2 regions of the Virgibacillus salarius genome follow, and region 2 is predicted to be linked to the other one. Evidence: riboswitches for the same ligand, from Rfam matches in the RefSeq annotation. Region 2 holds a riboswitch; the other holds the start of a gene.
The links. Region 2 has a riboswitch for lysine ahead of ABDZ84_RS10280 (Na+/H+ antiporter NhaC family protein). Riboswitches for the same ligand answer to the same signal wherever they lie in the genome.
Positions count from the first base shown of each region.

Region 1: another riboswitch for lysine. It lies ahead of dapA (4-hydroxy-tetrahydrodipicolinate synthase); the one in region 2 lies ahead of ABDZ84_RS10280 (Na+/H+ antiporter NhaC family protein).

Region 1 is NZ_BAAACY010000045.1:22,270-38,947, forward strand. Features, by position in the region: gene ABDZ84_RS06805 (exonuclease SbcCD subunit D) at 417-1,610, shown strand; gene ABDZ84_RS06810 (AAA family ATPase) at 1,631-4,720, shown strand; gene dapA (4-hydroxy-tetrahydrodipicolinate synthase) at 5,004-5,894, opposite strand; lysine riboswitch at 6,009-6,189, opposite strand; gene ABDZ84_RS06820 (LysR family transcriptional regulator) at 6,568-7,452, opposite strand; gene hutU (urocanate hydratase) at 7,701-9,377, shown strand; gene hutI (imidazolonepropionase) at 9,378-10,679, shown strand; gene hutP (histidine utilization transcription antiterminator HutP) at 11,214-11,651, shown strand; gene hutH (histidine ammonia-lyase) at 11,760-13,280, shown strand; gene ABDZ84_RS06845 (NAD(P)H-dependent flavin oxidoreductase) at 13,512-14,498, shown strand; partial or broken gene ABDZ84_RS06850 (transposase) at 14,691-14,876, shown strand; gene ABDZ84_RS06855 (RNA-guided endonuclease TnpB family protein) at 14,912-16,024, shown strand; gene hutG (formimidoylglutamase) at 16,575-16,678, shown strand, end outside.
Region 2 is NZ_BAAACY010000078.1:20,145-36,822, forward strand. Features, by position in the region: gene ABDZ84_RS10225 (hypothetical protein) at 1-1,017, shown strand, start outside; gene ABDZ84_RS10230 (YbaN family protein) at 1,203-1,616, shown strand; gene ABDZ84_RS10235 (Crp/Fnr family transcriptional regulator) at 1,700-2,365, opposite strand; gene ABDZ84_RS10240 (HAD hydrolase family protein) at 2,547-3,197, shown strand; gene ABDZ84_RS10245 (NtaA/DmoA family FMN-dependent monooxygenase) at 3,919-5,226, shown strand; gene ABDZ84_RS10250 (ABC transporter substrate-binding protein) at 5,343-6,329, shown strand; gene ABDZ84_RS10255 (sulfite exporter TauE/SafE family protein) at 6,875-7,693, shown strand; gene ABDZ84_RS10260 (bifunctional metallophosphatase/5'-nucleotidase) at 7,707-9,104, shown strand; gene ABDZ84_RS10265 (YunC family protein) at 9,184-9,486, shown strand; gene ABDZ84_RS10270 (HD-GYP domain-containing protein) at 10,009-11,094, shown strand; gene yunB (sporulation protein YunB) at 11,155-11,934, shown strand; lysine riboswitch at 11,989-12,167, shown strand; gene ABDZ84_RS10280 (Na+/H+ antiporter NhaC family protein) at 12,340-13,890, shown strand; gene ABDZ84_RS10285 (sodium-dependent transporter) at 14,500-16,038, shown strand; gene ABDZ84_RS10290 (methionine/alanine import family NSS transporter small subunit) at 16,041-16,148, shown strand; gene ABDZ84_RS10295 (M23 family metallopeptidase) at 16,321-16,678, opposite strand, start outside.

The DNA of each region.
Region 1 (16,678 bases), on a different contig from region 2:
TCTATAAGTTATGGGTCAATCGGAATTTTGTTAGAAGTATACCTTTAGTAGTTAGTTCGTAGATGTGAATCATTATGTTAAAATTATGATTGAGAAACATAGAATCATCTAGTCTAGCATGCAGGTAGAATGAAGATATGGTTTCTAACTTTTAACGATTTATCCCACATATAACTTGCAGTTAGTTCCCTGCTTCAAGCAATAGAGAGAAAGCAATATGGATAAGGGGGAAATCGACTGCCAGTAAATGTCCGTTGGTTTAAAGGCCTCTAGGTCATACCCTTGTGGTGCTAACCATCCGTGGGGATAAACAAAATCCCCTACGGATGGAAGTTGCACTTTATACTACATGAAATATTGAATTTTACAGTAATCGAAGAATAATAGATGAATCTTATTATAAGGAGGAATATGGAATGAAATTTATTCACACTGCTGATTGGCATCTTGGCAAATTAGTACAGGGTGTCTATATGACAGAAGATCAAGCGTACATACTTCATCAATTCATCGTGGCTATTGAAAATGAAAAACCTGATGCTGTTATTATTGCAGGAGATTTATATGATAGAGCAGTGCCGCCAACAGAAGCGGTACATCTCTTAGATGAAATTTTAGAGAGAATCGTACTTCAACTTCGTATTCCGGTTTTGGCAATTGCTGGGAATCATGATAGTCCGAGCCGATTAAATTTTGGTAGTAAAATTATGCGAGATAATGGCTGCCATATTGTAGGGACGCTCACGAATGATTTACAACCAATTGTTTTACATGATCATGATGGAGAAGTTCATTTTCATTTAGTTCCTTATTGTGATCCAAGTGTGGTAAGAACTACTTTTCAGGATGATACGGTTCGTACACATAATGATGCAGCAAAGAAAATTATCGAGCAGATTGAGGGGAGAATGGATTCACATGCTAGACATGTATTTGTAGGACATGCTTTCGTTACTCCTTATGGAGCAGAAGAAGAAAATACGAGTGATTCAGAACGTCCATTATCTATTGGTGGATCGGAATATGTAGCTGCTGAGCACTTTGCAAAATTTCATTACACAGCGTTAGGACACCTTCATCAAGCGCATTATGTATGGAACGAGACGATACGTTATGCTGGATCTCCATTGAAGTACTCTATTTCAGAGGAGCATCATAAGAAAGGATTCTATGTTGTGGAAATAGATGGAGAAGGTGCTGTTAATGTTGAGAAACGTATACTGCATCCGAGAAGAGATGTGCGCACAGTTGAAGCTTCTATAAATGAGTTGCTGACACACCCTATCAATGATGATTATGTATTTATTCGCTTAACAGACGAGTTACCAGTACTTTCACCGATGGAAAAGGTGCGATCTGTTTACCCAAATGCGTTGCATGTTGAACGGAAGCATAATCAATTTTCTCTTGCTGATGATGAGGAGAATAATCGGGCAGAACGCACCAAGCTGTCAGAACTTGAATTATTTCATGCTTTTTACAAAGAAGTGAAGGGAACAGAAGCAACACAAGAAACGGAACAGCTTTTTAAAGAAGTACTGAATGAATGGCTGCATGAGGAATCAGATGTAACACAAACAGAAAAGTTGAAGCCTTATCTTACCATTTAATGCAGAAGGGAGTGGAATAATTGAGACCTTTAAAGTTAACAATGACAGCGCTTGGCCCATATAAAGATACGGAAACAATAGATTTTACGGAAATAGAAGCGTATCGTTTATTTGTTATTTCTGGAAATACTGGTGCCGGTAAGACGACTATATTTGATGGTATTTGCTTTGCTTTATATGGCTCAGCAAGCGGAGAAGATCGAGAAGAAAATATGCTGCGAAGTGATTTTGCCGATGACAATGTCCATACAGCAGTGGAGTTACTGTTTGAATTAGGCGGTCGTATTTTTCGAATTCTGCGCCAACTAGGCCATGTGAAGCAAGGGAATAAAACGAAGACAGGTGACCGATACGAATTCTATGAGCTAATAGATGGCAATGAAATTCCTTGTGTAGATAGGCAGATTGTATCTGAAATAAACAAAAAAATAGAAGCTTTAATTGGTTTAACGCAGGATCAATTTAAGCAGATTGTTATGCTTCCGCAAGGAGAATTCCGTAAGCTGCTCACCTCGAAAACGGATAATAAAGAAGAAATATTACGTCGACTATTTAAGACGGAACCGTATAAAAAAATTAGTGAACGGATGAGAGAGAAGAAGGCTAATGCAGAACAGGCATACAATAAAGCTATCCAAGCTCGTGATCAATTGATTAAGCATATTGAAGTGAGGTTACCTAAACGAGAAAATTCATTTCTATTTCAGCTTTTAGAAAGTGAGCATTACAATATCAATCAGGTTATAACTGGTTTACAAGAAGAAAGTCACTTTTATATGGAGAGAATCGCGTGTGATAAGGCTAGATATGAACAAGCATATGAGGGTCATAATAACAAACAGGCGGAATATCACCAAGCAAAAGCTATAAATGATCGTTTCAATGAAATGCAACAAAAAAAAGCCAGACTAAACGAATTAGATAATCAGCTTACAACATATCAAAAGCGAGAAAAACAATTAGACGATGCAGAGCGAGCTAACAACCTCATTCCTTATGAAAAACAGCGAAATGATTGGCATAAAGAAGAGGAAATGCAACAAAAGAATCTTCACTACGCAGAAAATAAGCTTAAAACAGCTAACGAGCGAGTAAAGCAAGTGCAAGCCTTGTATAAAAAAGAGGAAGATAAGAAGGAAGAAAGAGAACAACTACGTATTATTCTGGAACAACTAAAGGATTATTTACCAATAGTTAAAGAAATGGATGCGTCTAACCAACAGTTGAATAAGCTGAATCAGCAAGTGCAGGATGGCGCCTCCGAATTGGAGAAACTTCAAAAACTACTCGATGTAAAGAATCAGCGAGCAGAAGCTATTCACGAACAAATAGAAAAGCTCGATCTCACAGTCGAGCAGTTACCAGATAAACAGCAACGATTACAAGAGATGCGAGATCAAGTAAAAGTCCTAATAGATTATATAGAGTTAGCAAAAAAACACGATAAATTAGAAAAAGAATCCAAACAAAAACATCAAGAAGCATCTCAAGCGCAAGCTGATTACCAACAAATTGAAAGGGATTGGCTTAATAATCAAGCTAGTATTCTAGCAGCGCATCTACATGATGGACAAGCTTGCCCGGTCTGCGGAAGTATCGATCATCCACAAAAAGCCATAAATAGGGATCGTAACGTATCGAGGGAGCATTTAGAAAAAGCGAAGCAGCAATTTCAGATACTAGATACGCAATATCGTAACAGCTTTGCTGAATGGAATTCAGTAAGCGTACAATTAAAGGAAAGGGAAAATGAATTAAATAACTATTCCATAAATAAGAGAGATGTAACAAGTGCTAAAGAAGCATTAGTACTTCAAGGGCAGCAACTAAGTGAAGAAGTGAAGCAATTACATCATGATAGAAAACAGCTTGCTGAATATAAAGCTATGTACGAACAGGCATTAAAAGAAACCAAAGATGTAGAAGCTAAAGTGAAAAGAACGGAGCAATATTATCAAGAGCAAGTTGCATCTTATCGTACTGCTCATGCTGTTTATCAGGAAAGAATACAAAAGATTCCTCAAGATGTGAGAACTCTGTCTGAATTAGAGAAAAAAATAGAAGTAAAAGAAGAGCAACGAAAGGAATTGGAGGAGCGCTGGGAGCAAATACAACAAAAGCTGTTGCAGGAGAAAGAAGAATTGACTAAAAGTGAATCCGATGTTAGTCATGCAAGCAACCAGCTGCAGGAAACGAAGATAAGGCGGGAGAATGCAAACAAACAGTTTGTTGATGCATTAAGCCAAGCGTCCTTCCAAACGGAGGAGGTGTTTCAACAAGCTAAGCTGGAAGAGGATGAGCGTAAGCAGTTAAAGCATAGCATAGAAGAATATAATCAGCATCGGCTTACGCTGCAAAAGCAGGTCCGTGATCTGAACAGAGAATTGAAAGATAAGCAGCAGGTTGAATTAACGACTATTGAAGCCAAACTGAAAGAATTAAAAGTAGAATACGAACAAGCATTAAAGACATGGGATCAATCAAATAAATACTATGAGGAAATCATTACACTACAGCAAAACATTGTCGAGGTCACTGAACAAGCTAATAACTTGGAAAAGAAATTAGCCACTATAACCGATCTCCATGATGTATTAAGAGGGCAAAATAACAAGAAAATATCCTTTGAACGGTATTTACAAATTGAGTATTTGGAGCAGATTATCGATGCGGCAAATTTACGATTAGATCGATTATCAAATGGTCAATTTTTCCTGAGTCGTAGTGACAGGCAGGAATCGCATGGAAGACAGAGTGGTCTAGGCCTCGACGTTTTCGATGCATACACGGGACAGACAAGAGATGTGAAATCCTTATCCGGAGGCGAGAAGTTTAATGCAGCTCTTTGTTTGGCACTAGGTATGTCAGATGTTATTCAAAGTTTTCAAGGCAATATTTCGATTGAAACAATGTTTATTGATGAAGGGTTTGGTACGCTGGATGAAGAAGCACTAAACAAAGCAGTTGATACATTGGTAAGTTTACAGCAATCGGGTAGAATGATTGGCGTGATCTCACATGTGCAGGAATTAAAAGCTATGTTCCCAGCAGTACTCGAGGTAAAGAAGACAAAAGAAGGATCTAGTCGAGCAAAATTTGTTGTAAAGTAACGGTAGCCTTTAAAGAATTTTAAAGGAACTGAATAGAGGAGGGCTATCAAAAGCTGAATCCTAGTGAATTTTTGTATCGCTTTTCACTGGCGTAGTTACATTTGACATGTGCTGTTTTCACAATTTTTTCGGCTAGGATAGACGTTCATGCATCGATTTCTCTCGGTAGAATAATTACTATTCCAAAGAACTGTCGAACTACTATCCTGATATACTTCATATTCGAATAGTAGTTCGACATTACTTATCTCAATTTCTATAGTCTCTCGCTCTTCATAATCGTTTAACTTGCTGAAACGATGGACTGTAAGTGCTGTAATGTTTGTTTTAGATTGTTTGTTTCCTCTTGTGTTAGAGGTACCATTGGAAGCCGAACATCCCCAACTGGAACACCTTTCATAGATAATGCTGATTTGACGGGCGAAGGACTAGGTGCAGCAAACAAAGCTTTCATGATTGGAAGTAAATGTTGATGTAGCGCTGCACTAGCTTTGACATTTCCAAAGCTAAATTGATTTATCATCTCTTGCATTTCATTACCAATGATATGGGAGGCGACTGAGACCACACCTTTTCCTCCAATAGCTAATGCTGGTAATGTTAGTCCGTCATCTCCGCTGTATAGGGAGAAGTCCTTGGATGTGCGTCTAATTATTTCTGACATCGCATCAAGGTTACCGCTCGCTTCTTTGATGGCAACAATATTATCTATTTTAGAAAGCTGTACCGTAGTATCTACAGTTAAATTGACACCAGTTCTTCCCGGTACATTATAAAGCATAATAGGGAGATTAGTAGCTGCTGCGATCGCTTGGAAATGCTGATAAATTCCTGTTTGCGAAGGTTTATTGTAGTATGGAGTAACAAGCATGATACCATTAACTCCAACTTTTTCCGCTTGTATTGTTAAATTAATAGTAGCTTTTGTGTTATTTGCCCCAGTTCCAGCTAATACCGGAATTCGATCATTTACTACTTCAACAACGAAGCGCATAAGCTGAATCTTTTCCTCATCTGTTAATGTAGCTGATTCACCTGTAGTTCCAGCAACAATCAGCCCATCCGTTCCATTTTTAATTAAATAATTTACGAGAGATCTTGTGGCATGAAAATCAATTTTTCCATGTTGATCAAATGGTGTCACCATTGCGGTTAATACTTGGCCAAATTCCATTTCTTTACACCCCTTGTGATAAGTTAAAACAATAGATGGATAGACCATTTCTAATTAACGCAAAAAAACAGCAGCAAGGGTTTGCTACTGCAGAAATGTAGTATTTCATTTTCTGCGTCAGATAGCCCTCCATATAGTTACCTATACGACAGTCCTGTATTTATTCAATAGCAGAACCAGCAACAGTAAATAATGAGTTATCTGTTACTTCGGCAACGATCCCTTTCCACAATCGTCAATGGATCTCATTATCCTCAAACTGTGTAATGATGACCGATGCACCTCTATCCTCACTTCAAATAATTGAAATAAGAAATATTTAATTGTCTGTAATATAACAGATTTCCTTATTTCACGCAAGGCTATTTGAATTTTAGCAAGGAAATGATGCCTATCGTTTATTCAATTGTTCCTTTAATGACATACAAATAAAGTGAACCTTCAATCAATTGAAGGTTTTGTTTGTCCCCCTAGTTACTAATAGTGTTGTTCCTTTATTGCTTGAAGCGGGGGTCTTACTGCTAGTTATATGTGGAGAAAAACATAATTTAGCTAAGCATCTCACCTAGAGTAATTACTCGAATCAATCAAAATATGACAAGTTGACATCCAGTCTATGCTTGAGGTGGTACGTGTTCTATAGGACGAAATACTTCTAGGTGACCTAAGGGCATCACTGTTTAAAGAATTCTTCCACCAATCCTATAAACTTCAGTACAATTGGAGGTAAATAACGATTTTTCTCATAGGCTAGATATACGCTTCTGGATAAATGTGAATCGTTAATATGTTTTATATGATAATCTGAATGAACTGTATTTTTAACATAGTTTTCAGGAACAACTGTGATTCCTAAACCTTCGATAACAAGACGACATGCTGTTTCAAATCGCTCGATTTCAAATTGAATCATTGGCTGAATCCCTGATTTAGCAAATGCATAAAGAATATCCTCTCTTGTTTGAAAGCCTTCTTTGCAAATGATAAATGTTTCGTCTTTCAAGTCATAAATAGTTAGCTCTGTATAATCTTGTAAGTTGTGCCCTTGAGGAAGAACAGCAACTAATTTTTCCTCATAGATAGGTAATGTCTCAATCGCATCATTATTCAAATTCTGATTTGTTATAGCTAGATGAATATCGAAGTTTGTTAAAGCTTTCTCTACATCCGTTAAACTTAGAATTTCTAATAATTTTATATGAGCATCCTGATATTCTTTCTGAAATTGTTTCAAAATTTTTGGTACCCAAAAATTGGAGGACTCTATTAAACCGATTGTGAGTTCCAGCGGTCCCTGCTCTTTCAAGCGGATCATTTCTTTAGATACATGCTGATAGTGATTTAACAATTTTTTAGCCTCTTGATAAAGTATTTTACCCTCACTTGTGACCTCGAGGCTCCTCGTATTACGTTTAATTAATGTCAATCCTACTTCATTCTCTAGCTTTTTAATAGCAGCACTAAGTGATGGCTGAGATACATGTAAGACGGTTGCTGCTCGAGTATAGGTTGATTGTTCAACAATCGTAACAAAATAGACTAAATGGCGAAATTCCATCCTAATCTCCTTAATTTATAGTTGAATTTTATAAAAATATAGAATATTTATATTTGTAATTATATATTATTATAATTATAATTTTAATGTATGGTATTAAATTAAAAAAATGTTATGTCTTCTATTATCTATAGTACCAAATAAACAGAAGGATCGATAATCAGATGGAAAAGGAATGTGAATTTTTTAACTACAGAAAATGTAAACGGTTTATTTGAGGTTGCTAACATAGGGAGGAGATGAAGAAAATGAGAATGGAAAAGAACATGCAAGTAGAACAATATCGTGGTTCAGCATTACATACGAAAGGATGGATACAAGAAGCTGCTCTTCGAATGTTGAATAATAATCTGAGCCCAGAGGTGGCAGAAAATCCAGACGAGCTAGTGGTTTATGGTGGGATAGGTAAAGCAGCACGAAATTGGGAATGCTACGAGGCGATTGTGAAGGAATTAAAACAGATAGAGGAAAATGAGACCTTACTCATTCAATCAGGAAAACCCGTTGCTGTGTTCCGTACGCATACAGATGCTCCGAAAGTGCTGATTGCTAACTCGAATTTAGTTCCAGCATGGGCGAATTGGGAGCACTTTCATGAATTGGATCAGAAAGGTTTAATGATGTATGGGCAAATGACTGCGGGCAGCTGGATCTATATTGGCAGCCAAGGAATTGTGCAAGGAACATATGAGACATTTGCAGAATGTGCTAGGCAGCATTTTGACGGCAGTTTACAAGGAACGATTACTGTGACGGCGGGGTTAGGCGGCATGGGAGGAGCGCAACCTTTAGCGGTGATACTAAATGAGGGGATCTGTATTGCTATAGAAATAGATCCTCATCGTATCCAGCGTCGATTAGATACAAATTATTTAGATACCTCTACGGATAGCTTAGATGAAGCAATAAAGCTTGCTGAAGAAGCGCGTAGTAAAGGGGAAGCGCTATCTATAGGCTTGTTAGGCAATGCAGCTGAGCTTCTACCGGAAATGCTTACAAAAGGATTCATTCCAGACGTACTAACAGATCAAACCTCCTCTCATGATCCGCTGAATGGCTATATCCCTGTTCATATGACGTTAGCAGAAGCAGCTAAATTAAGGGAGAATAATCCAGGGAATTATGTTCAATTATCTAAACAAAGTATTGCAGTTCATGTTAAGACAATGCTGCAAATGCAGCAAAAAGGGGCGGTTACCTTTGATTATGGAAATAATATCCGCCAAGTAGCCAAGGATGAAGGAGTAGCGAATGCATTTGATTTTCCTGGATTTGTTCCTGCTTATATTCGCCCACAATTTTGTGAAGGTAAAGGACCGTTTCGCTGGGTGGCATTATCCGGCGATCCAGAAGATATTTATAAGACAGATGAGGTCATCCTGCGCGAATTTAGTGAGAACGAGTCGCTGTGTAAGTGGATTCGCATGGCGCAAGAGAAAATTAGTTTCCAAGGACTCCCTTCTCGGATTTGCTGGCTAGGGTATGGAGAAAGAGCCCGCTTTGGAAAAATTATTAATCGTATGGTTGAACGAGGTGAATTAAAAGCACCGATTGTTATCGGACGTGATCATCTTGATTCAGGTTCCGTAGCCTCACCAAATCGAGAAACGGAAGCGATGAAGGATGGAAGCGATGCGGTAGCGGACTGGCCAATATTAAACGCGTTGATTAATAGTGTTGGGGGAGCTAGCTGGGTCAGTGTCCACCACGGTGGCGGCGTTGGTATGGGATACTCGCTTCATGCTGGAATGGTTATTGTTGCCGATGGAACAAAAGAGGCGGAGGAGCGTTTGGATCGCGTCCTTACAACAGATCCTGGGATGGGGATTGTTCGTCATGTGGATGCAGGCTATGAAAAAGCCGAGGATACTGCGAAGGAAAAAGGTGTTCATATTCCAATGCTACAACGTAAAGGGGCGTTATAAATGTCAGATATCCTATTTATTAAACATGCAGCTCAATTACTTACCATAAGTGGAAATACCGATAAGCCAGCTAAAACTGATGCAATGAGAGAGCTTAATAGTATAGAAGATGGTGGATTACTTGCGAAGGACGGTGAGATTATTGCCATTGGTACGACGGAAAAAATTCAAGCGAAGTATGCCGATGAAATTGCTCAAGCTAAACAAATCGATGCGTCTAATAAAGTAGTTTCCCCAGGTCTGATCGATCCTCATACACATCTTGTTCATGCCGGAACAAGGGAGAATGAGTATGCAATGCGACTAAAAGGAAAGTCGTATATGGACATCATGCATGCAGGAGGCGGTATTCACGCAACAACTCGAGCTACGCAGCAAGCAAATTATGACCAACTTTATCATGAATCGAAGCTGCGTCTAGATACATTTCTAACAAATGGCGTCACCACAGTAGAAGCAAAGAGTGGATATGGTTTAACGACAGAACATGAAATCAAGCAATTGGAAGTTGCCAAGCAATTAAATAAGGATCATGTCATGGATGTTGTTTCAACATTTATGGGAGCACATGCTGTACCAGTAGCCGAAAAAGAAAATCCAGACATTTTTGTAGATCGAGTTATTTCAGAGATGATTCCAGAGGTTGCTAAACGGAATTTGGCAACATTTAATGATGTGTTTTGTGAGCGAGGCGTATTTACGCCAGAACAATCAAGAAGAATTCTGGAGGCGGGTAAGGAATATGGACTAATTCCAAAAATTCATGCGGATGAAATTGAATCCTATGGGGGGGCAGAATTAGCTGCAGCTGTTGGTGCGATTTCAGCTGATCATTTATTGAAGGCATCGGATGTAGGAATTCGTCAAATGGCTGAACAAGATGTTATTGGTGTTCTTTTACCAGGTACTGCATTTTTCCTAATGGCAGAATTTGCTCAAGCAAGAAAAATGATAGATCAAGGCTTAGCCGTTGCTCTTTCTACGGATGCAAACCCAGGTTCATCCCCAACGTTATCCTTACAGTTTATTATGAATCTTGGCTGTTTAAAAATGGGGATGACACCTGAAGAGGTTATTACAGCAACAACCATCAATGCTGCACATGCGATTGGTTGTGCTGATAAAATCGGGAGTCTAGAAATTGGTAAACAGGCAGATATTACGATTTTTAATGTACCAAATTATCTAATGCTATCCTATCAATATGGAATGAATCATGTGGATACAGTTATCAAGAAGGGAAAGGTAGTTGTAGAACAAGAGAACTTGTCCACATGTAACAGGCATGTATCCTCCGTATAAGAAATAACAAAAGATGGGGTGGAATTAGGTTAATACGATTTATTGCGTATATAACTGGCAGTGATATTTCCACTAAAAGCAATAAAGTGAAACCAATAATGGATAATAGAGATATCCACTGCCAGTAAATGTCCGAGTGGTTTAAAGACCTTTAGGTCATAATCTTGTGGTACAAACCTTCAATGGGGATAAAAATCCACACTAATTGATGTTTCACCCTATGATTATAGCTATGTAATATTTGATTTTTGAATAATAATAGACGGAATTTTTTGTAAATGTTATTGACGGATAATTTTACGAAGACGTATACTAAAAGTAGTTACTAGTCATTAGTTAAGATTAGATTATTTTAAAGAGCGTTTGATATATACTTGGCTTTCAAAAAAGAGGAGCTATGCGGACTACATAGTAGGTCTTCAACTCAGAAGAAGGCTGAACCGCTACCCGAAAGCGGAGTATTCCAGTTGTATGGAGGCAACTGACTTTTGAGAAACCATTTTGTATAAGCAGAGACCTTTAGGAGAAGAAACAATGACACAAAAACTTCGTATTGGAAAAATTGCTACGTTACTTGCAATGCTAGATGAGCAAGAACGAGCGTCCTATCAATCGATAGTTCCAGATGTCCAAATTTGTGAAGGAAAAGTTGGATCAATGGATATGCAAAAAGTGATTTCCGCAGTAGAAACGGCAGTGAAACGAAGCAAGCTAATTCAAGAAGGCGTTTATCGAGAAACACATGCACTTTATCATGCAATTTTAGAAGGATTAGAAGGAGTTACTAGAGGGCAGTGGGCAATTGGTGAAATGATGCGTACCGTTGGGTTACGATTCGCTGTTGTTCGTGGGAACCCATATGTAAATCCTGAAGAAGGTGAATGGATTGCCGTTGCCTTTTACGGTACCATTGGAGCTCCAATAAAAGGCTTGGAGCATGAAGCTGTCGGACTAGGTGTTAATCATATTTAATTATATAAATCATTACCTAAAGTGAGTAGACATGAGGAGGTGATGGTGGCTTATTTGTATGCCATTATCGCCTCTTTTTTATTGTATTAATGAAAAGGGGGAAGCGTAATGATTGAGCTATCAGGAGATTCTTTAACCATAGATCAATTGAAACGCATCTGTATTGAACAGGAGCAAATTACCATTTCAAAAACTAGTATGGAGAAGGTTCGAGAAAGCAGATTAGCTGTGGATAACATTGTTGCCAATAAAGAAATTGTTTATGGGATTACGACTGGTTTTGGGAAGTTTAGCGATGTTATGATTGAGGCAAAAGACGTAGAGGATTTACAATTATATTTAATTCGTTCACATGCCTGTGGAGTTGGTAATCCATTTGAAGAAAAGGTATCGCGTGCAATGATGGTCCTTCGCTTAAACGCACTATTAAAAGGGTTCTCTGGCGTACGTCCTGTGCTCGTTGAGCTATTAGCAGATCTAGTTAATGAGCGAATACATCCTGTTATTCCTGAGCAAGGTTCTCTGGGGGCATCAGGAGATTTAGCTCCATTAGCACATTTAGCCTTAGTGATGATCGGTGAAGGGAAAGTCTTTAATGAAAAGGGAGAAGCGGTTGATGCTGCCTCGGTTCTTTCTAAAAAACAGCTTCAACCAATTGTATTACAAGCAAAGGAGGGGCTAGCACTAATTAATGGAACCCAAGCGATGGTAGCAGTTGGTGTCATGAATTATATAGAAGCCGAAAAGCTAGCCTATGACAGTGAGTGGATAGCTGCGTTAACGATGGAGGGATTGCAAGGGATTATCGATGCTTTTCATCCAGCTGTTCATGAAGTACGAGGGTATCCGCAGCAAGTAGCGGTGGCTAAGCGAATGACAGCTTGGTTAGAAGGCAGTCAATTAATTACTCATCAAGGAGAAAAACGGGTCCAAGACGCTTATTCTTTGCGTTGCATTCCTCAGGTTCATGGGGCAACATGGCAAGCACTGGATTATGTAAAGGAAAAATTAGAAATAGAAGCAAATGCTGCAACAGATAATCCACTTATTTTTGATGGGGGAAAGCTGGTTATCTCAGGGGGCAATTTTCATGGTCAACCGATTGCGATAGCTATGGATTTTCTGAAAATTGCGATTGCTGAACTTGCCAATATTTCTGAACGACGTGTAGAGCGTTTGGTTAATCCACAGTTGAATGACTTACCGGCATTTTTAAGTGCTCAGCCTGGGCTACAATCTGGGGCCATGATTATGCAATATGCTGCAGCGTCGCTCGTATCTGAGAATAAAACGTTAGCTCATCCAGCCAGTGTCGACTCGATTCCGTCATCGGCTAATCAAGAGGATCATGTCAGTATGGGGACAATAGGTTCTCGACATGCTAGGCTGATCATAAATAATACAAGACGTGTGTTAGCAATTGAATGCATATGTGCTCTTCAAGCAGTGGAAAGCACAGGGATAGACAAAATGGCCGGTAAACTAAAAGAAAAATGGGAAGCATATCGGAAGGTCGTGCCAACGATAAGTGAAGATCGGATTTTCTCAACAGATATAGAAGAAGTTGCTTCGCTTTTAAACGTTAAAAAGGGGGATTATGCAACGGATCTCCAGCTAGATATAACTTGACATACAAAGGATGAATTATTAGAATTATCAATAATTATATCTTATGTAATTAAATAGGAATAATTGAAAACGATTGCATTTTGGGGGAAATATACTTAGCAATTAGAGGTCGATGTAGAGGGATTCTGCAAGAGAAACTTCTATAAAACAAAACCCCAACTGATTGGAGTTTCACATTATTGATGTAGTGGACAGAAAAGAGAGAATTATAATGAAGAGGAGTTTGCAGAAATGTCTAAACAAGCAATTCAACAAATGAAATTATCAATGCGTCTACCAGTCATTATGGCACCGATGTTTTTAGTGTCTAGTCCTAAAATGGTCGTGGCAGCTTGTCGTGCTGGAATTGCTGGGACTTTTCCAGCATTAAATGCAAGAACTAGTGATATTTTAGAAGACTGGATGCATCAAATTAATACGGAAATTGATGTACTCAAAGAAAAAGAACCGACGAGGAAAATCGCACCTTGGGGTATAAACTTTATTACTCATCGTTCCAATAAGCGGTATACGGAAGATTTGAAATTAATTGAAAAATACCAGCCACCCATTGTTATTACGTCTTTGGGGGATCCTAGTCCAGTTGTCGAGATTGCCCATCAGTATGGTGGCGTAGTTTTTTCCGATGTCATTAATGTAAAGTTTGCCAAAAAGGCGATTGAAAAAGGTGCTGATGGTTTGGTACTTGTTGCCAGTGGAGCTGGCGGCCATGCTGGAGTATTAAATCCAATTCCGTTTATTCATGAAGTCCGTTCATTTTTTGACGGACCTATCGTACTTGCAGGTGGTATGTCGGAAGGAGAAGATATCCTTGCATCAGAAATTCTAGGTGCTGATTTTGTTTATATGGGAACACGATTTATACCTTCTGAAGAAAGTGGAGCACCTGATGCATATAAGCAAATGATTGTTGAATCATCGATTGAAGATATTATTTATACAGATGCATTTAGTGGTGTTAACGCGAATTATTTAATTCCTAGTATTGTAAAAGCTGGGCTTGATCCAAATCAATTAGAAAAGAAACAAGAAATTAACTTTGAAAAATTGGATAATCCAGAAGTAAAGGCATGGAAGGATGTATGGGGTTCTGGTCAAGGAATTGGCGCGATTGACAAGGTTCAATCAATTGAGAGAATTGTTAGTGAGCTAGAGGAGTCGTATACAAAAGCAACGCGAAATATTGTCAGTCAGGATAATACTATGACACAAACATAATGTGAAAATGGTTTTAAAAGGGCTCCATATATAAAGTATCCACTGACACAGATGGATTTTATACAACGAATAGAAATAGGAATTTAACGTACTTCCGAAAGAAGTCTCCATCTTCAAGCGTGTGAAGGGCGTAGCCCAACGGTAAGAGGATGAATTTCGGTTGGGCGACAGCCCAAAGGCTTTTTTCCTTTTTTGCTCAAAGCACAACCCAACAGTGAATGATCGAAATTCATCAATGCCTATAAAAGTGCCAGTTCAAGACTTAGCAAGAGGGATTTTCCTCATGTCCGTAAAAAGTTAGGGAAAGAAATGTTTTGGTCAAGAAGTTTTTGCTTGTTGACGACTGGCGGTTCGCCTATTGAAGTAGTAAAAAAATAGATTGAAAATCAAAGGATAAAGTGAGGTGATTTGATATGGCTAAACAAAATAAAGCGTACAAGTTTAGATTGTATCCAACAGATGAACAGGCTTTGGTTATACGTAAAACCTTCGGTTGCGTTCGCTTTGTCTATAACAAAATGTTAGCAGAACGAAAAGAAACGTATGAAACCCTAAAAGATGATAAAGAAGCATGGAAAAAGGTAAAACATCCTACCCCTGCCAATTACAAAAAAGAATACGAATGGCTAAAAGAAGTCGATTCATTAGCGTTGGCAAACGCTCAACTAAATTTAGATAAGGCATATAAAGCCTTCTTCAAAGGGCATGCCAGGTTCCCAAAATTCAAAAGCAAACGCCATAAACAAAGCTACACAACGAATGTCGTCAATGGAAATATTCAGTTGTTGGATGGTCATATCAAATTACCTAAATTAAAAATGGTCAAAATCAAGCAACATCGAGCAATTCCTTCGGAGTACACCATCAAATCTTGTACCTTGTCTATGACTTCATCAGGAAAATACTATATTTCGATTCTTACAGAGTACGAGAAGGAGATAAAAAGGAAGGAAATTGAAAAAGTTGTTGGCTTAGACTTTTCAATGGATGGGTTGTTTGTTGATAGTGAGGGTGAGAAAGCCAATTATCCTAAGTTTTATCGACAAATACTTAATAAATTAGCAAAAGAACAACGTAAACTTTCTCGTAAAAAGAAAGGCTCTGCAAATTGGAATAAACAACGTATTCGAGTAGCTAACATTCAAGAGAAAGTTGCCAATCAACGCAAGAACTTTCTTCACCATAAATCAAAGGAATTAGTGTCTAACTTCGATGCTGTTGTGATTGAAGATTTAGACATGAAAGGAATGTCACAAGCACTTAAATTCGGTAAAAGCGTAGCTGATAATGGATGGGGAATGTTCACCTCTTTCTTACAGTACAAACTAAAAGAACAAGGGAAACAACTTATCAAAATTGATAAATGGTTCCCATCTACCAAAACTTGTTCGAGTTGCGGAAATACCCAACCAATGCCTATAGAAATTAGAACATACGCTTGTTCGTGTGGGCTAAATCTCGATAGAGATTATAATTCAGCTCTCCATATCAAAAAAGAAGGCATTCGCTTATTAGCAAGTGCCTAATGAAAATATAAACTCTTGGAACAAGAGGGTTAGCTTGGTCCATTTCGTCAGCTACCAAAAGTGGCGATTATCCAAGAAGCCCCCACTTCAAGCAACCCGTAAGGGTGGTAAGTGGTGGGAGTAGTTCACTAAGAGAATCAGCAGATGAAATTCCTAAAAGTGAATGAACTATCGATCAAATGTTGTGCCATAGCCAACGTTTGGTCGGTAGTTTTTTATTAGTCTAGTCTAGGAAAATATAAAATTTGCCTATGTGGATAAATTTGGGCGTGTTGAGCGGCGTCCAGCTCCAGCGTCCAGAAACGAGGCGACTTCATGAATCTCTCTATGATAAGTCATCATCAGTTCGCAAGCACACCGTGATTCCTTTTTTCCGTTGACTCGGTCCAGTCGCTGCGTTTATAATCGAGCGCTTTTGCTCTTATATTCTATTTATAGTTTTAAACTATAGAAATATAAAATTTGCATATTAGTAATTATATGTATAGTTATTTATAATAAATAATATATTTTCTGAATAAGCAAAATATGTAGGTAGTGAGGTGTTGATATGTATAAATTTCCAAATAGACAAACGTGGCAAGGTAGAGTGGATAGTAAAATAGACAAAGATAGCTTTCGCATTCATCAACGTGTGATATGTAACTCTACGGA
Region 2 (16,678 bases):
GAGATTTCAAAGGAAACTGAAATTAATAGGTTAGGTGAAGGTGCTTGGCATCATGCATATTTAATCGAAAAGGAACAGCTCGTCCTTCGTATTCCAAAGAGAGTTGCCTATGATAAAGAAGTCGTATTCAATCGAAAAGCGCTAACGTCGGAATATGCTGCTACAAAAGCATTTTACCAACATGCCAACAGAGCGAAAGAGGGAGTTTGTCCGAAGCAATTTAAGTTCTTTGTTGATGAGAAACTGACCTATACGATTGAATCGTATCTAGGCAAATCTATTGGCCTTCAGCGTCAGACAACAGATCTATCGAGAAGGTATGGAAAAGAGTTAGGAGCGTTTTTTCTTGCTCTTGAAAACTTAAATTCTCCTTATAAGGGCATAGGTCATTTGGAAATTGGACAAACAGGTGAGTTAAAAGGTGAACTAGATATGGATTTAAAGGCGTTTGTTCTTGAAGAAACCAAAGAATATCAAGAGGAATTAAATAAATTAATTGATAGTCCCTACGAATTTGATAGAGCAAAAGTTGTAAAAGCTGGGGAAAGCTTCATTTCTCGTCGTTCGATAAACGATGAGAAAATTATCCTGACAAATCAGGATACATCTCCTGAAAATATCATCTATACAAAGCGTGCTGCGAAAATTATAGATCCCTATCCACTGCTATATACAGGAGTATCTATTGCTGCCAATTATGTGTTTAATTATCAAGCCTTATTCCACTTGTTTCATAACACAAAAAGATATCGCAAAGGGAATTATCATCTTTATATACCTCAATTAATAGCGAGTGCAGAAGGCTTTATTGAAGGGTATACTGGTAGTTCAAAACAGAAGCGTGATGCACTACATATTGAAGTGTTCTTAAAGCTAGTTACAATGGCGTATACACACTATCAGTTAGTAAATGAAGCACCGTTAGACCGTGAACAAATAATTCGCTTTGGAACGAAAGAACAAGTGGAAGGGCGGTTACGAATTTACCTTAAGAAGCTTGAAGAATATCCAAAATAGTAATTATCTGTTACAATTTCACTCGGACTTACCCAATTATTGTTCCATGTTGTATACTTATGAAAGAGTATAGGTAAGATTTTTTTCGCAGACAATGAGAAAGCTATAAGTGCTTTCGTAATTATGTAGTTATAGCTAATAATATCTTATTTCTATGTCATCTATCGCAGTTTAATAAAAGTAAGGTGATAACCATTAAAAATATTAAAAGTATCCTGTTCTTTCTGCTTGGATCGATATCGCTAGGAATTGGTGTTGCAGGTATCGTACTTCCTGTACTGCCAGGTGGGCCATTTTTTCTTTTCGCGTCTTTTTGCTTTGCGAAAAGTTCAAAGCGAATCGAAAATTGGTTTAAGGGAACTTCGTTTTATGAAAAATATGTAGAACGATTCCGCCAAAAAAAGGGTATGACACGTAAAGAAAAAATTCGCATCAATTTGATTGCCGACGCTTTTATCCTGTTTTCCGTATTTTATGTGGACATTCTCTTGGTGAAAATTTTATTAGTGATACTTGCTCTTTATAAACATTACTATTTCATCAAGAAAATTAAGACGCTTAAACCGAAACAAGAAGAAATCGCCAAGGATTTTATATAGGAAGCTTTCGTTGTTCAGATTTATAAGAAAATTAGCTATACCCAGTGCTGCGAGACGATGCATTTTTGCATCGTCTTTTGTTGTTATTCATATCGAATGCCTTCTGATAATTGTTGAAGCACCGGCCAATTTTTAATATGTAGCTTTTCTTTATTACGGATAAGGACATGTTGTTCGCTTAACCTTTTCAAAACACGATTTAAGTGACGAGGTGTAGTGCCGATAAGTGAAGCTACTTCATTCGTGTTCGTCGTAAAAAGCTGTTTACCAAATTTTGCATCGGAATAAATGGTACACAGGTATGCAGCGAATCGAGCTTCTACAGGAGCAAGCGCATTAATTCGGGATGCCACAGTACAGGTTTGTAGCTTGTAACTTAACTCCTCTAAAAGCATCTCTGTAAATGGGCTGTAAGTTCTTAAATAGCGCTCATAGATGGTATAAGGTATATAAATAAAAGTAGCTGGATGTATCGTAATAACATCTGATTGGATTGTTTTTTTCTGAAAATATTCGATGTCACCAAGAATTGATACTGGTGAACAAAATCGCAGGAGAAGCGATTTTCCTGTTACTTCATTTGTAGTTACACGATATTTCCCTTCTGTCAATATATAGAAGCCTGAAGCTTTATCTCCTGTATTGACAACCTGCTGACCTGCTTGAAAGGATATCAATTCTATATACGGTTCTAGATGATCAGGAAATGGAAGCTGAAAGGTTTGGATATAATTCATTAATGTAGTCATTTCGTTCTCCTTCGGGACATTGGTCCTTTTTATTATAACAAAACAGGATTATACTGTAAGCGAGGTGAAAGAAATGATTTTTGTATTTGATTTAGATGGTACGATTTGTTTTAAGGGTGAGTCATTAAGTTATGAGATGCGTGAGGCATTAGATGTTTGTATTTAGCATGGACATGAGATCATATTTGCTTCAGCTCGACCGATTCGTGATTTATTACCAGTTTTGCCGAAGAGATATCGCCATTTTCGAATGGTAGGAGGAAATGGAGCTTTCACATTTGAAAATGGAAAAATGCATGTGCGCACGTTTACTCCTAACTTAGTTTTAAAAATAAAGCGATTAATTGAAAAGTATCACTTAACCTATTTAGTAGACAGTGATTGGGATTACAGCTATACAGGTGAGGTGCAGCATTCTATATTTCGTAATCTAGACCCTGAAAAGCAAGCTGAAAATAAGTCATTAGACGAATTAAAGATGATAACCAAAATCGTCTTATTTACGACTACTGATGAAATCAAGCATAATTTGAGTCATTTACCTGTACAGATCTATGAACATGGGAGAGAGAATTTGCTTGATATATCTCCATTAGGAATACATAAAATGAACGGATTAAACCAATTGGGAATACAATCAGGGGAATTTATCGCATTTGGGAATGATCAAAATGATTTAGAGTTATTTAGAAATGCTACATATAGTGTTTGTGTAGGAGAACACGCCATGAAAGAATATGCAACAATTTCCATAAAAAAGGAAAATGTTCCCGCTACGATAAAAAATATTAGTGATTACGCCAAGCATTATAATGAAGCTTTAAAAACTTGATGATTATTAACAAGTTATTCCACCATTTTACCTTGCCTGTTGACCCGAGATTCTGTTATATAGATACCTTTATTTCAATCACTTGGGGTCCCCTTCTTCTGTAAACACATATTTCTTTTTCTCCAATAATAAAAGCATCTCCATAGTAGTCGCTTATTTTAGATATGACTCTCGGGGTGCTTTTTCCTCTAGCTCATTTAATTAGGTATCTTCAGATATACAGGTTTTTCTTTTGTGAATTTTGTTGCCTGCGTCTACTACAGAAATACGATTGGGACTGCGTAATAACATTAAATCTTGATATAGACTTCGTGATTTCGTTTCTAATTAGAAAAAAGTACAAAATTATTCTGGATTTTATGCTTCACAAGCATTATAATGATAATGATAATCAATATCAATTAGATAATCTACTGACTTTCTATTCTGTCTTTTAATGATGTAGGAACAGCAAATGTCGTTTGGTGTTGTAGCCAATCATGTTACAGAAGAAGTAGAAATAAAAAAGGAGGCATGGTTACTAGTTGTTTAACTAATTATTGGGCAGGGCAAGTGTGTTCCTTTTTGTTCTAAGGAGTTCATTGGTCAAGGCGACATAATTTCCAAAACAATGTTACCATTCATAGACTATTATATGGCTGCTGTGCCCATATGTAGAAAATACTTCTGATTAAAGCATTTTCCGGGTACAACTTACTTTGTAGGAAAGGTTTTGGTACATATGACCACAAATAGGCAGCTATGCATCGGTTTATCCTTGTCAACAACATGGATGAAGGGGAATGGCTGGAGACATAGAGACAGTGGTGTAGAAAACTTATATTCAAGCGACTTTTATGTGCAATTAGCGAAGATGGCAGAAGAGGCGAAACTTGATTTTATCTTTAGGCCAGATACATTGTTTCTGAACAAAGAGGTACTGGGGAATTCACCTGGCTTTGGCAGCTTAGATCCGACGCTTCTGCTAACTTCGATTGCTCGTGAGACCAACCGAATTGGACTGGTTACTACTGCTTCTACCACTTTCAACCCACCATATACGGTTGCTAGGCAGCTTCAGTCTTTGCAGTGGATTAGCAATGGGCGTGCAGGGTGGAATATCGTCACTTCCATTGAAGGTGCTGGAAATTTCGGGGATGATCCGATGCCGTCATCACCGGAAAGATATCAGAAAGCAAGTGAATTCACAGACATTGTCCGCAAGCTATGGGATAGTTATCCGAACGAATCGCTGGTTATTAATCGTTCTACAGGACAATATGCGGATAAGGAAATGGTTTCTCCCATCAATCATTCCGGTGATTTTTTTAGTGTTGAAGGACCGCTTAATGTACCGGCACATAAATCAGGGACCATTCCTTTGTTCCAAGCAGGCGCCTCAGAATCGGGACGTAACTTTGCAGCTTCGGTAGCGGACGCTATTTTTGCAGCCACTCCAGATATGGCTTCAGGTATTGAATTACGTGATGACCTAAGGAGACGAGCGAAGAAGCATGGACGTCATCCAAGCGCAATACGAGTTTTGCCTGGATTGTATTTTTTCCTAGCCAATACGCGACAGGAAGCACTAGAACTACATCGGAAAGCGCATGCACATCTAAGTCAAGAGCATAGATATGCTTCAGTAAAATCCATACTTGGTATGGATATCAGTACACTACCTTTAGATCAATCGATAACAGTCGATATGCTACCCGATCAAAATCAACCAGTTCGTAGTAGGACGCATGCTGATTTGTTGCGCAGGTTAATTACACGACAGCAGCCCATAGTGGAAGAACTGTTGTCAAGGCCGGAGGTAGTCGGTTCTGCACATTGGGTCGTCGTAGGAACGGTTGAGGACGCGCTAAGTGAAATTACGGAGTGGCTTGAAACAGGTGCTGCAGATGGGTTTATTGCTTTACCAGGAGGCTCGAAAACATCGATGGAACTGTTCTTTAGCGAGCTGATGCCAATGCTAGTTGAGCGAGGGTTGTTTAGGAGTGAATATACTGGGTCTACCTTACGTGAGCATTTAGGTATCACATAAACTGTCACTGAAATAAGTCTGATTGGATATCAGTTTTTATCAGTGAAACAATTAATTGGAAGATAGCTTAGATTTTAAGTATTACTATTATTATAGCGGGAAGGGGTTTAGGAAAGATGAAAAGATTTATGTTCGTTAGTTTAATCGCATTACTAATGGTTGTATTAGCTGCATGTGGAGGAGATAAAGATAGTGAGTCAAGTTCTTCTAATAATAGTGAAGACACGGCTCAAGCAAATGAGGATACTAGCGAGGAAAGCGAAACAAGAACAATTGAGTATCTTGGTGAAGCGTACACTGTACCAAAAACTGTAGAAAAAGTTGTTGTGACAGGAGCAATGGAAGCAATGGAGGATGCTACAGTACTTGATGTAAACTTAACAGGAGCGATATCTGTGGGAGGAGAGTTCCCAGAGATTTATGCTGCAGCGACCGAGGAAGCTGAATCCATTGGAGAAAAACAACAGCCAAATTTTGAGAAGATACTGGAATTGAAGCCAGATGTAATACTTGGAACAACGAAATTTCCTGAAGAAGTACAAGAGAAATTGCAGAAAATAGCTCCAACTATTTTAGTTTCGCATATTTCAACAAACTGGGAAGCTAATTTGAAGCTAATGGCTGAATTAACTGGAAAGCAAGCAGATGCAGAAACAATCTTGTCTGAATATGAATCAGATATGGCTACTGCAGAAGAATCATTAACAGAGAAGCTCCAAGGTAAAAAAGTAGCAGCTATTCGAGTTCGTGGCGGGCAAGTTTTCGTCTATCCAGAAGGTGTATTCTTTAACCCTGTACTATATGATGAACTGGGATTAGAAGTTCCAGACGAGGTGAAGAAAGCGAAAACACAAGAGGCAATATCTGTTGAACAACTAGCTGATATGAATCCGGATTATTTATTTGTGCAATTCTCTACTAGTGAAAATGAAGAAAATGAAACTGCCTTCGAGGAAATGAAAAAGAATTCGATTGTACAAAACATCAATGCATTTAAAAATGATCACGTGTTTGTGAACGTAGTTGACCCACTAATGGAGGGTGGTCCAGCTTATAGCCGAATTGAATTTTTAAAAAATGTACAAGAACATCTGGAAAAATAATGTTACGTTTTAATTTGTAGTTTTAATAGAGTCTATAGACTTAGTAGGATTCATAAGTTAAGGTCTATGTCTAATAGAATCTTCTATTAAATTTATTCCATATAGTATATTTTTATATATAATTATCCATACTATAAATGGAAGGAGGGGACAAGCCCCTCTTCATAGCAGTGCCCATAATTGTTTGATGAGTAGGATTGTCATAATTATGGGCCAAGTTTTTATCAATATAATATTCTCTTTGACTTGAATATATATCATCCACATCCCTCCTTTGCTTTTGTATATATTATCTCCAGAAAGATTATTTTTGATTCAATTATGGGACGAAGTTATTAATTTTTTTGGTATCGATTACGTGAAAAAAAGACTTTATATGTTGACGAGATAGCGTTCTTAAGCCTTTTGGTTTACGGCTGTTTTTCAATATTTCATTAGAGGTTTTGAAGTTTATGTTAAACTGAATGCTTCCATATAGGAATTATTAAAAATCAATGCTAGTATTGAATAAGACAGAAAAAATGGTTGGATGGAAGGGATATTGATTGGTCTTTGTTATTTGTATACTTATAGGAATTTTGACAGCGTTTGTAGGTGGTTTAATGGGGCTAGGCGGTGGAATTATTCTCATTCCAAGCCTATTATTTTTAAACCAGCTTTCCGATGCATTTTCTTGGGCAACCCCTCAAGCTATTGTTGGAATATCATTAGTCTCTATGGTTTTTACCGCCATGTCATCAACTTTTGCTTATTACAAGCGTGGACGTGTTGATTATAAGACAGGTCTACTGTTTTTATCTGGTAGTTTACCTGGCGGCATGATAGGGTCTTGGTTAAATCAATTTATTGATGGTGATCAATTTCTACTCTACTTTGGATGTATTACAATTGTCATTTCGCTCCTTTTCTTTATTAAGCGAAAAGAGCCAACAAAGCAGATAAGTAATAACATAAGTGAGATAAGGACATTCGAATTAAATGGAATAACATATCAATATACGGTGTCTAAATGGGTAGCTTTTGTACTATCATTAATAGTAGGAGCTTTGTCTGGGTTATTTGGTATTGGCGGTGGATCCATTATGGTGCCTGCGATGATATTATTATTTGGGATACCGGCGCATATTGCTACTGCTACGTCGATGTTTATGATCTTCTTTATTAGCATTATTGGAGCTGGAACACATATTGCTTTAGGGCATATTGAATGGCAGTATGTTTTCTTGTTTATTCCTGGTGCATGGATTGGTGGAAAATTAGGTGCTTGGGTTAACCAACTTCTAACAGGTAAAACACTAGAATGGATATTACGAATTGTATTAATCATTATTGGGATTCGCATGATTTCTCAAGGGCTATCATAAGGAGCATAACATAATGAAAGAGAATATCTATTTTTATTATACGAATGATTTACATAGCAATTTTGATCAATGGTCTCGTGTTACAGGATATCTTAAAGAGACAAGGGATAGTCGACGTAAATTAGGCTGTTCTTGTTGGGCAGTTGATATTGGTGATCATGTAGACCGAGTTCACCCTATATCAGATGCCTTTATGGGAAAAGCAAATGTTCAACTTATGAATGAAGCAGGGTATGATGTCGTTACGTTAGGTAACAATGAAGGTATTACGTTATCGCATCAGGATCTTTTCCATCTTTATGATGAAGCTGATTTTGAAATAGTATGTGCCAACTTACATAGTAGCGATCAAATAGAACCAGCGTGGCTGCAACAGAGTACGATTCTACAATCCGCTCATGGAGTAAATATAGGAGTTATCGGTTTAACGGCACCATTTAATGCCTTTTATCAGTTACTAGATTGGTATGTATCACCTCCATTTGAACAGTTACAACAGGTGATTGATAATGTGAAAAAACAGGCAGACATTGTCGTTCTGCTATCGCATTTAGGGTATAGTGAGGATCAAGAAATTGCCAAAAACTTCCCTGATATTGATGTTATCATCGGCGGACATACACATCATCTGTTGCGTAATGGCGAGTATGTTAATAATACATTAATAACTGCTGCCGGAAAACATTGTCATTATGTAGGAGAAGTTATTCTAACTTGGGACCATGATGAGCATAAACTGAGTCGTAAAGAGGCATACGCGTTGAATATAACTCATTTACCAAAAGATAAAACTACAGAACGAAGAATAGAGCAATTATCTAAACAAGCTACTACCATTCTTGCTAAACCGATTATAGAATTAGCATATCCTTTAGAGGTAAATTGGTTTCAGTCAACGCCAATATTGCAGGCTTTAACAGAATCTATTAAGAAGCAAACAGAGGCAGATTGCTCCATGCTAAATGCTGGACTCCTATTAGAAGGTTTACCTGCTGGTAAAGTGACTTATGGTGATGTACATCGCATTTGTCCGCATCCGATAAATACATGTGTCGTAAAGTTGAATGGTGACGAATTACTGGAGGTAATAAGAGCATCACAAACAAAAGAATTTATGCAATTACAATTAAAGGGTTTTGGTTTTCGCGGAAAAGTATTAGGTAAAATGGCGTTTGCTGGACTTGAAATGGATATGGAGGAGTTAAAAAATGGGGAGTACTTTGTAAAACAGGCATTTTTAGGGTCTTATCCATTAGATCCAGAAAAAACGTATACGGTTGCTACTGCGGATACGTTTACATTTGGCAGGCTGTTACCTGAAGTTGCTAAATCAGAAATCAAACAATATTATTTACCAGAATTCTTAAGAGATATATTAGTTTATACATTAAAAGAAGGATTTAAGGATTAAGCGTTTAGGCTTTTGTGACAATAGGCCCTTCATTTGCATATAGATATGAAGAAGAGAATGAAGGAGGCCATACACGTTTATGATTACAGTAAACCCGCTAGAAGTAGATGGAATCTTTTTTACGGCTATCGTTGTAGAATTACCAAAAACGAACTTGTTAATTATTTCGAATGAAGTCGGTTATATCATGTGTGCAGCTCTAGATGTGGATATATTAAATGAAAAATTAGCAGATCGAAAGGTAGTAGCTGGTCGTGCGGTAGGTGTTCGGACAATTGATGAGCTTTTGCATGCACCGTTACAAAAAATAACAGATGCATCCAAGCAATATGGTTGGGAAGAAGGAATGATAGGGAAAGATGCATTGATCCGAATCTCTTAGCTGTAGAGACAGGGAAAAAATTATTACTTTATTCACATCGTAATCCGAACGAATCAGTTCAGATTATTTGTTTACTCGCGCTCACCGCTCCAGCAAAATATTACGCTTTTTGCGGACATGGCTTCAGCTTCCTTGGATAGCAAAGAGCGTTTTGCTGCGCGGGGTCTTAAGCTTGCGCTGTTCCCACAGGATATGGAAGAGTCGGTAGCGATACATCGTACACAGAAAAAACGCTCTGTTTTCAAAGCGCCTACGGATTTTGACTGCGCCATGTAGTAACATTTTGTTTTATCGTTCGGCTTTTGGACTAACTATTTTCGTTTCGTACCAGACACTTTTTTACATCCTACGACCTACCATATAATGATGAATACGTTTCTTAAGAATCATAGATTTATAAAGGAATAGGTATAGATATTTCACGTATGTTCTGGTACTATTTGATTAGATTTATGTTAAAATAAGTGGATTTATGTAATTGAATGGGTGTAAATAACTATATATGTGTGTTAGGAGAACATAATGAGACTTGCTAATACAAGATCAATAGAACCAGGCGCTATTCTAGCAAAAACAATATATAATGAAAGTGGCGTCATTCTGGTAAATAAAGGTGTTGCCTTAACAAAGCAGTTTCTTGATAGACTAGTAAAGCACGGGATTACATACATTTATATTGAGGATGAAGAAATGAAGGATATAGCGGCAATGCCGACCATATCAAAATCACTCAGACGAGAGGCTTCAGAAACGATTAAGGAAGTATTTCTTTCCCTACAGCATAATGGATTGACAAACCGATCTTATATCCTTGATCAAAAAGGATCGGAACTTTCAGTGATTGTTCAGCAAATCACGAATGAGCTGCAACAAAACGAACAGTCATTATCATTATTAACCGATATGATTGTATCGGATAATTATATATTTCAACACTCTTTAAATGTAGCCATTTATGCACTGGCTATTGGTGTTAAGTTAAAGCTATCTAATAAGCAATTAGAAGAAATAGGGATGGCAGCAATGCTGCACGATGTTGGAAAGCTGTTTATTAACCCAGATATATTACAAAAACCAGGAAAATTAACAGAAGAAGAATTTAAAATTATTCAAAACCATACAAGAACGGGATACCGTTTTCTTGTAGGTCAGGATAGTGTACCTTTTGTTGTATCACTTTGTGCCTTACAGCATCATGAACGGTTGGATGGATCAGGCTATCCACTTGGAATAACTTCTGAATCGATACATAAATATGCAAAATTAATAGGGATTGCAGATGTGTTCGACGCAGTTACAAGTAATCGTGTATATCGTGATGCCATGCTTCCTCACGAAGGTTTAGAAATCTTATATGCCGGATCTGGACAGTTATATGATAGAGAAATGATTGAAGCGTTAAAGAGTTCTATTGTTGTTTATCCAAATGGTATTATGGTTGATCTAAATGATGGGAGACAAGGTATTGTTGTAAAACAAAATCCGCATGTTTGCGACAGACCAATTATTCGAATTAACAAGGAGCAAGGGAGAAAATTAGCTAAACCATATGATGTTAATTTAGCTAACGTACTAAATGTGGTGGTTTTCTCATGCAAAATAGATTGAGATTTTTTACATTCTAACCTTCTTGGAACAAGCATATGTTTGTTGCAAGGGGGTTTTTAGATGGGTAGACGATCAGGATTAAAGATAAAAGCAACTTCTCCAGCTAAGGCGATTTTTTTAATGACTTCAATTACATTTGTCATATTAACCTCCCTTAGTATTCTAATAGTAGATAAAGGGATAACTCCTCCACTGATGGAGATAGCCAAAAGGAAGACAGTTGAATTCGCGACTAGAACGATTAATGAAGCTGTGAAGTCAACGGAAAACATAAGCTTTGAAGACTTAATGGACGTTAGTAAAGATGAAAATGGATATCCTACCATTGTTGGTTGGAATGCTTCAGCAGTGAGCAGAGCATTGCGAGCTGCTACCATTAGAGCGGAATACTTTTTATACGGAATGAACAAAGGAGAAATGTTAAATACGGATGATCCAGATATGGAACCAAAGGATTACGGAGATTCAGCAAATGAACTTGCTGACAAAGATCCAACGGTAGTCGAGATTCCCATCGGTCAAGTGACCGGAAGTACTATTTTAGCTAATTTAGGACCCAAAGTCCCTGTTCATTTTGAAATTGTTGGCAGTATTCAATCAGATATAAAATACGAAATGAAAGAATTTGGTATTAATGCTGCATTGTTTGAAATTTATATACCGGTTACCGTTAATGCACAGATTGTCGTACCATTTACGACCGAGCCTGCGGAAATTACAACGAAGGTATATGTTGACTCAAGGGTACTTATGGGTGATGTTCCAGAATTTTTTGGTGGTGGAGAAGGAAGTAGTGGTCCAAACATAGCCGTTCCCAAGGATGACTTGAATATTGATTAAGTACTTGTTATAATAATTATTATTAGCTAGTTGAATATTTAAACCTTATCAGATCGGTGAGGTAGAGGTGCAATGGATATGATTAATCAGTCGGAGGATGACAACGATGATGATTGATGAAAGGATGTATTGCCGAAGCATAATAAGTGTCTTCCTTATTATTGCTGGTGTGCTTTTGAATAAGAAGTATACTGTCATGCAAGAAGCAATGTGCATGGAGAACTACTGATCGAAATGGAGGATAACGTATATTGTAAAGGCAATGGTAGGTTATTTTCTATCATTGTCTTTTTGTGTTTACAGAGCCCCCATTCTCTGACGCAGCCCCGTTTTCCACGTATCCCATTTTCTTGAACAGTATGTTTTCTTTCATTATTGCAAACAATCATAGTGGAGGTTACAACAATGGAAGGAACAATTTTTTCCCTTATTCCTGCAATATTAATGCTCGTATTGGTATTAGTAACGAGAAATGTATTATTATCTTTAGGAACTGGGATTGTAGCAGGAGCACTTCTCATTCATGATTTTTCAATATGGGATTCCCTAAAGGAAATAGGAATTATTATTTATACTATATTTATATCGGAAGGCTCGCTAAATACAGGTAACCTTCTGTTATTAGGATTTTTACTTTTATTAGGAATAATGACAGCTTTTCTCCAAGCTTCAGGTGGGAGTCGAGCCTTCGGTGAATGGATGATCAAACGTGTAAAAACAAGAGTCGGTGCGCAAGTAATGAGTGCGGTGCTAGGTATTATCATTTTTATTGATGATTATTTTAACAGCTTGGCTGTAGGGCAAATAGCAAGACCCTTAACAGATCGACATAAGATTTCACGAGCAAAGCTAGCCTATATTATTGATTCAACTTCGGCACCAGTTACGGTAATATCACCGATATCGAGCTGGGGAGCATATATCATTGGTATTATCGGTGGCTTATTTGTAGCAAATGGCATCACAGATATAGGACCTTTAGAGGCGTTTATTAAAATGATCCCATATAATTTATATGCATTAGGAGCCATACTACTTGTGTTTTTAGTAGCCTACTTAAAGATGGATATTGGCCCGATGAAAGCACATGAGCAAAGGGCAATTCAGACAGGAGAATTACTAAATCCTAAGCAGGATAGAGTACCGGGAGATTTAACCGATACGTTTGCAGCACATACAGATGGGAAAATCTATCATCTTCTTGTCCCAATTGGTGTTTTGATTCTTGCTACTGTGGTATCCATGCTTGTTACAGGTGCAAATGCCAGCGATGGTAATGTTAGCATTATATCCATTTTTGCAAATACGAATGTTAATCTATCGCTATTTATTGGTGGTACAATCGCTGTTTTAACATCATTTGTTTTTCATGGATTACAAAGGAAACCGAAAAGCAACGCAGGAAAAATTATTGTAGAAGGTTTGAAAACAATGCTTCCTGCTATTTATATACTATTATTGGCCTGGACAATTGGTTCAGTGATAGGAACATTAAAAACAGGGGAGTATTTAGCACAAATTGTAGATAATGCTTCGATTAGTCCGGCATGGTTACCGTTGTTATTCTTCTTGATTGCAGGATTTATGGCCTTAGCTACAGGCACATCCTGGGGGACATTCGGTATCATGCTTCCGATCGCAGCTGAGGTGACAGTAATTACAGATATTTCTATGTTATTACCTTCTATGGCTGCAGTGCTTGCTGGTTCTGTTTTTGGTGATCATTGTACACCAATATCGGATACGACAATTCTATCTTCAACGGGTGCTGGTGCAAATCATATTGATCATGTCTTGACTCAATTGCCATATGCGATTTTGGCAGCTGTTTCAGCTGGAATTGGCTATCTTATAATTGGTTTCACCAATCAAGTCGTATTTCCTTTAATTGCTACACTTGTTATCGTCTTAGCTATTGCATTAATCCTGCACTTTTTATCGAACACAAAGTCATAATACGAGATCGGTGTTATGCTACGAATGATTATGTATCGGGCATGTAACATACAGTAAAATCGCCGGTTTAGAATAGAGACCAATAGGTTATACTCTTACGGTGCTTACAATAGAAAACTTCGCTTGTTGTAGTCAGTTTATCTTATAACATGGCGATGGTATTCTGTGGAAATATACACTTTAAGCTAAAATCCAAGCTGTCGGGAATTTTTTCTCGGCAGTATTTTTATATAGTAGAAAAAATATTGTCCAACTTTTAAAGCTACGAAATGAAGTCTATTTTGTTCTGTGTGGAGGGAATGTAGCTAGAAGCTTTGTACAAATACCCGAAGAATCTCTAGTGTTACGATGAGGAATCGAGTATTTTTTCTTCTGGAGAAGTAACGAATAACCTAATCTAAAAGCCTATAATAATTGTTTAAAAATATCTAATAACTACATATGCTGTTTTTTTGTTAATTAAAATTAGAAATATCTTGAAATTCAAATAATTCTTTGACATAGTATAAAAGTACCGTTATAATACAAACAGAAATATCTGAAAAAATAAAACTTTAAAAACATTCCTTAAACCAACTATTTTGGTAAAGAAGAGGGGGAGGTATTGTAATGGAAACTCGTTCACAATGGGGGACAAGAGCAGGGTTTATTATGGCTGCTGTAGGTTCAGCGGTTGGACTAGGAAATATTTGGCGTTTTCCAGCTGTCGCTTATGAGAATGGTGGAGGAGCCTTTTTTATCCCTTATCTGTTCGCACTACTAACCGCCGGTATTCCTATTTTGATTATGGAATTTACGATGGGACATAAATATCGTGGTTCTGCACCGCTTACGTATAAGCGAATAAATAAAAAGACAGAATTTATTGGCTGGTGGGCAGTGCTCGTATCGTTTGTTATCTCTACGTACTATTCTGTTATTATTGCCTGGGCAATATCCTATTCTGTTTTCTCAATTAATTTAAGCTGGGGAGCAGATACGGAAGTGTTTTTAATGAATGACTTTTTACATCGTACCGTAGAACCAGGACAAATAGGAAGTCTTGTACCAGGTGTACTTATTCCATTAATTATCGTTTGGGTTGTAGTTCTAGGTATTTTATTTAAAGGAGTTAAGAGAGGAATAGAAATTGCAAACCGCATCTTTATTCCCGCTTTAGTTATTATTTTCCTTATTATTGTTATTCGAGCAATTACATTAGACGGAGCTATGGACGGATTGCAAACATTTTTTGCTCCAGACTTCAGTAAAATATTAGATGGAGAAGTATGGGTGGCAGCATATGGGCAAATATTTTTTAGTTTATCGATTGCCTTCGCTATTATGATCACATATTCAAGCTACTTACCTAAGAAATCGGATATTACCAACAACGCCTTCATTACAGGATTTGGTAATTCAAGCTTTGAGTTACTAGCTGGTATTGGGGTGTTTTCTGCTCTTGGATTTATGGCAGCTCAATCCGGTGTAGGGGTAGAGGAAGTAGTCTCAGGAGGAGTTGGTCTTGCCTTCGTAGTTTTTCCGGCGATAATTAATGAATTCCCAGGACTGAATGGATTATTTGGCTTTTTGTTTTTCGCTTCATTGGTACTTGCTGGATTAACTTCATTGATGTCAATTACAGAGACATATGTTGCTGGTTTAACAGATAAATTCAAAATATCCAGATCAAAGGCAGTTTTATTTGGAGGTGGAATAGCCGCAATTATTTCACTTTTATTTGCGACTCAAGGTGGTCTGTTCTTCTTGGATGCAGCTGACTACTTTATTAATCAATTTGGAGTAGCGCTTATAGGACTTGTTGAAGTAGTGCTTATTGCATGGATTCTTCGTAAAGTAAAGGATCTAAAAACACATGCCAATGCTATTTCTGATATTCGCCTAGGTTGGTGGTGGTCGCTAAGTCTAAATGTTATTACACCTCTAGTATTGGGGTATATGATGTTCGATTTATTCCGACTAAACCTAATGAAGCAATTTGACACAGAAACTGGAAATTATGAAGGATATGCAGATATATTTATCGTATTTGGAGGTTGGTTTGTTGCAGCAGCAGCCCTTATTATCGGTATTGTCATGGCTGCTACTAAGTGGAGGTCCGAAGCTAAAGGTGTTAGTGAGCATTCAGAGGAGAGGGAGGCCAAATAACTATGACTGGCAGTGTCATTTTAGTGATGATTCTTAGTATGGTAATTATTTGGGGAGGATTAGCTGCAAGTATTATGTATGCTGTGAAGAAATCAAAAGAAGTAAAATAAGCAGTGACCTTTTTATCGAATTTGTAGCAGAAAGACTTCCCTTCTCTAGTTGCTATAGCTAGGTGAAGGGAAGTCTTTTCGATTCTAACAGACCTTTGAACGCTTCAATTTATTATTTATTCTCTATCCAGTCTAGGCAAAGAAGTCATATAAGTTTAAATTGACTATCTTGTTAATCTTTTTGTTTCGCAATTCGTTCCCATTTACGTAAATAAGGGTATGGATCAAAGGACCATTCGCTTTTGCCATTATCTTTGTACATACCATAATGTAAATGTGGAGGGAATTTTCCAGATGTTCCCGGCGGTCCATAACCTGTCGAACCAACACTCCCCAGTACATCTCCAGGCTTAACAACTTGACCAACCTTAATATCATCATCGTAACCGTTCATATGTCCATAATAATGATAAATATTATAAATATCACGAATACCGATTCTCCATCCTCCATAGAGATTCCAGCCCATCATTTCTATAACACCATATGTTGTTGATTTTACAGGTGTTCCATAATTTGCAAAAATATCG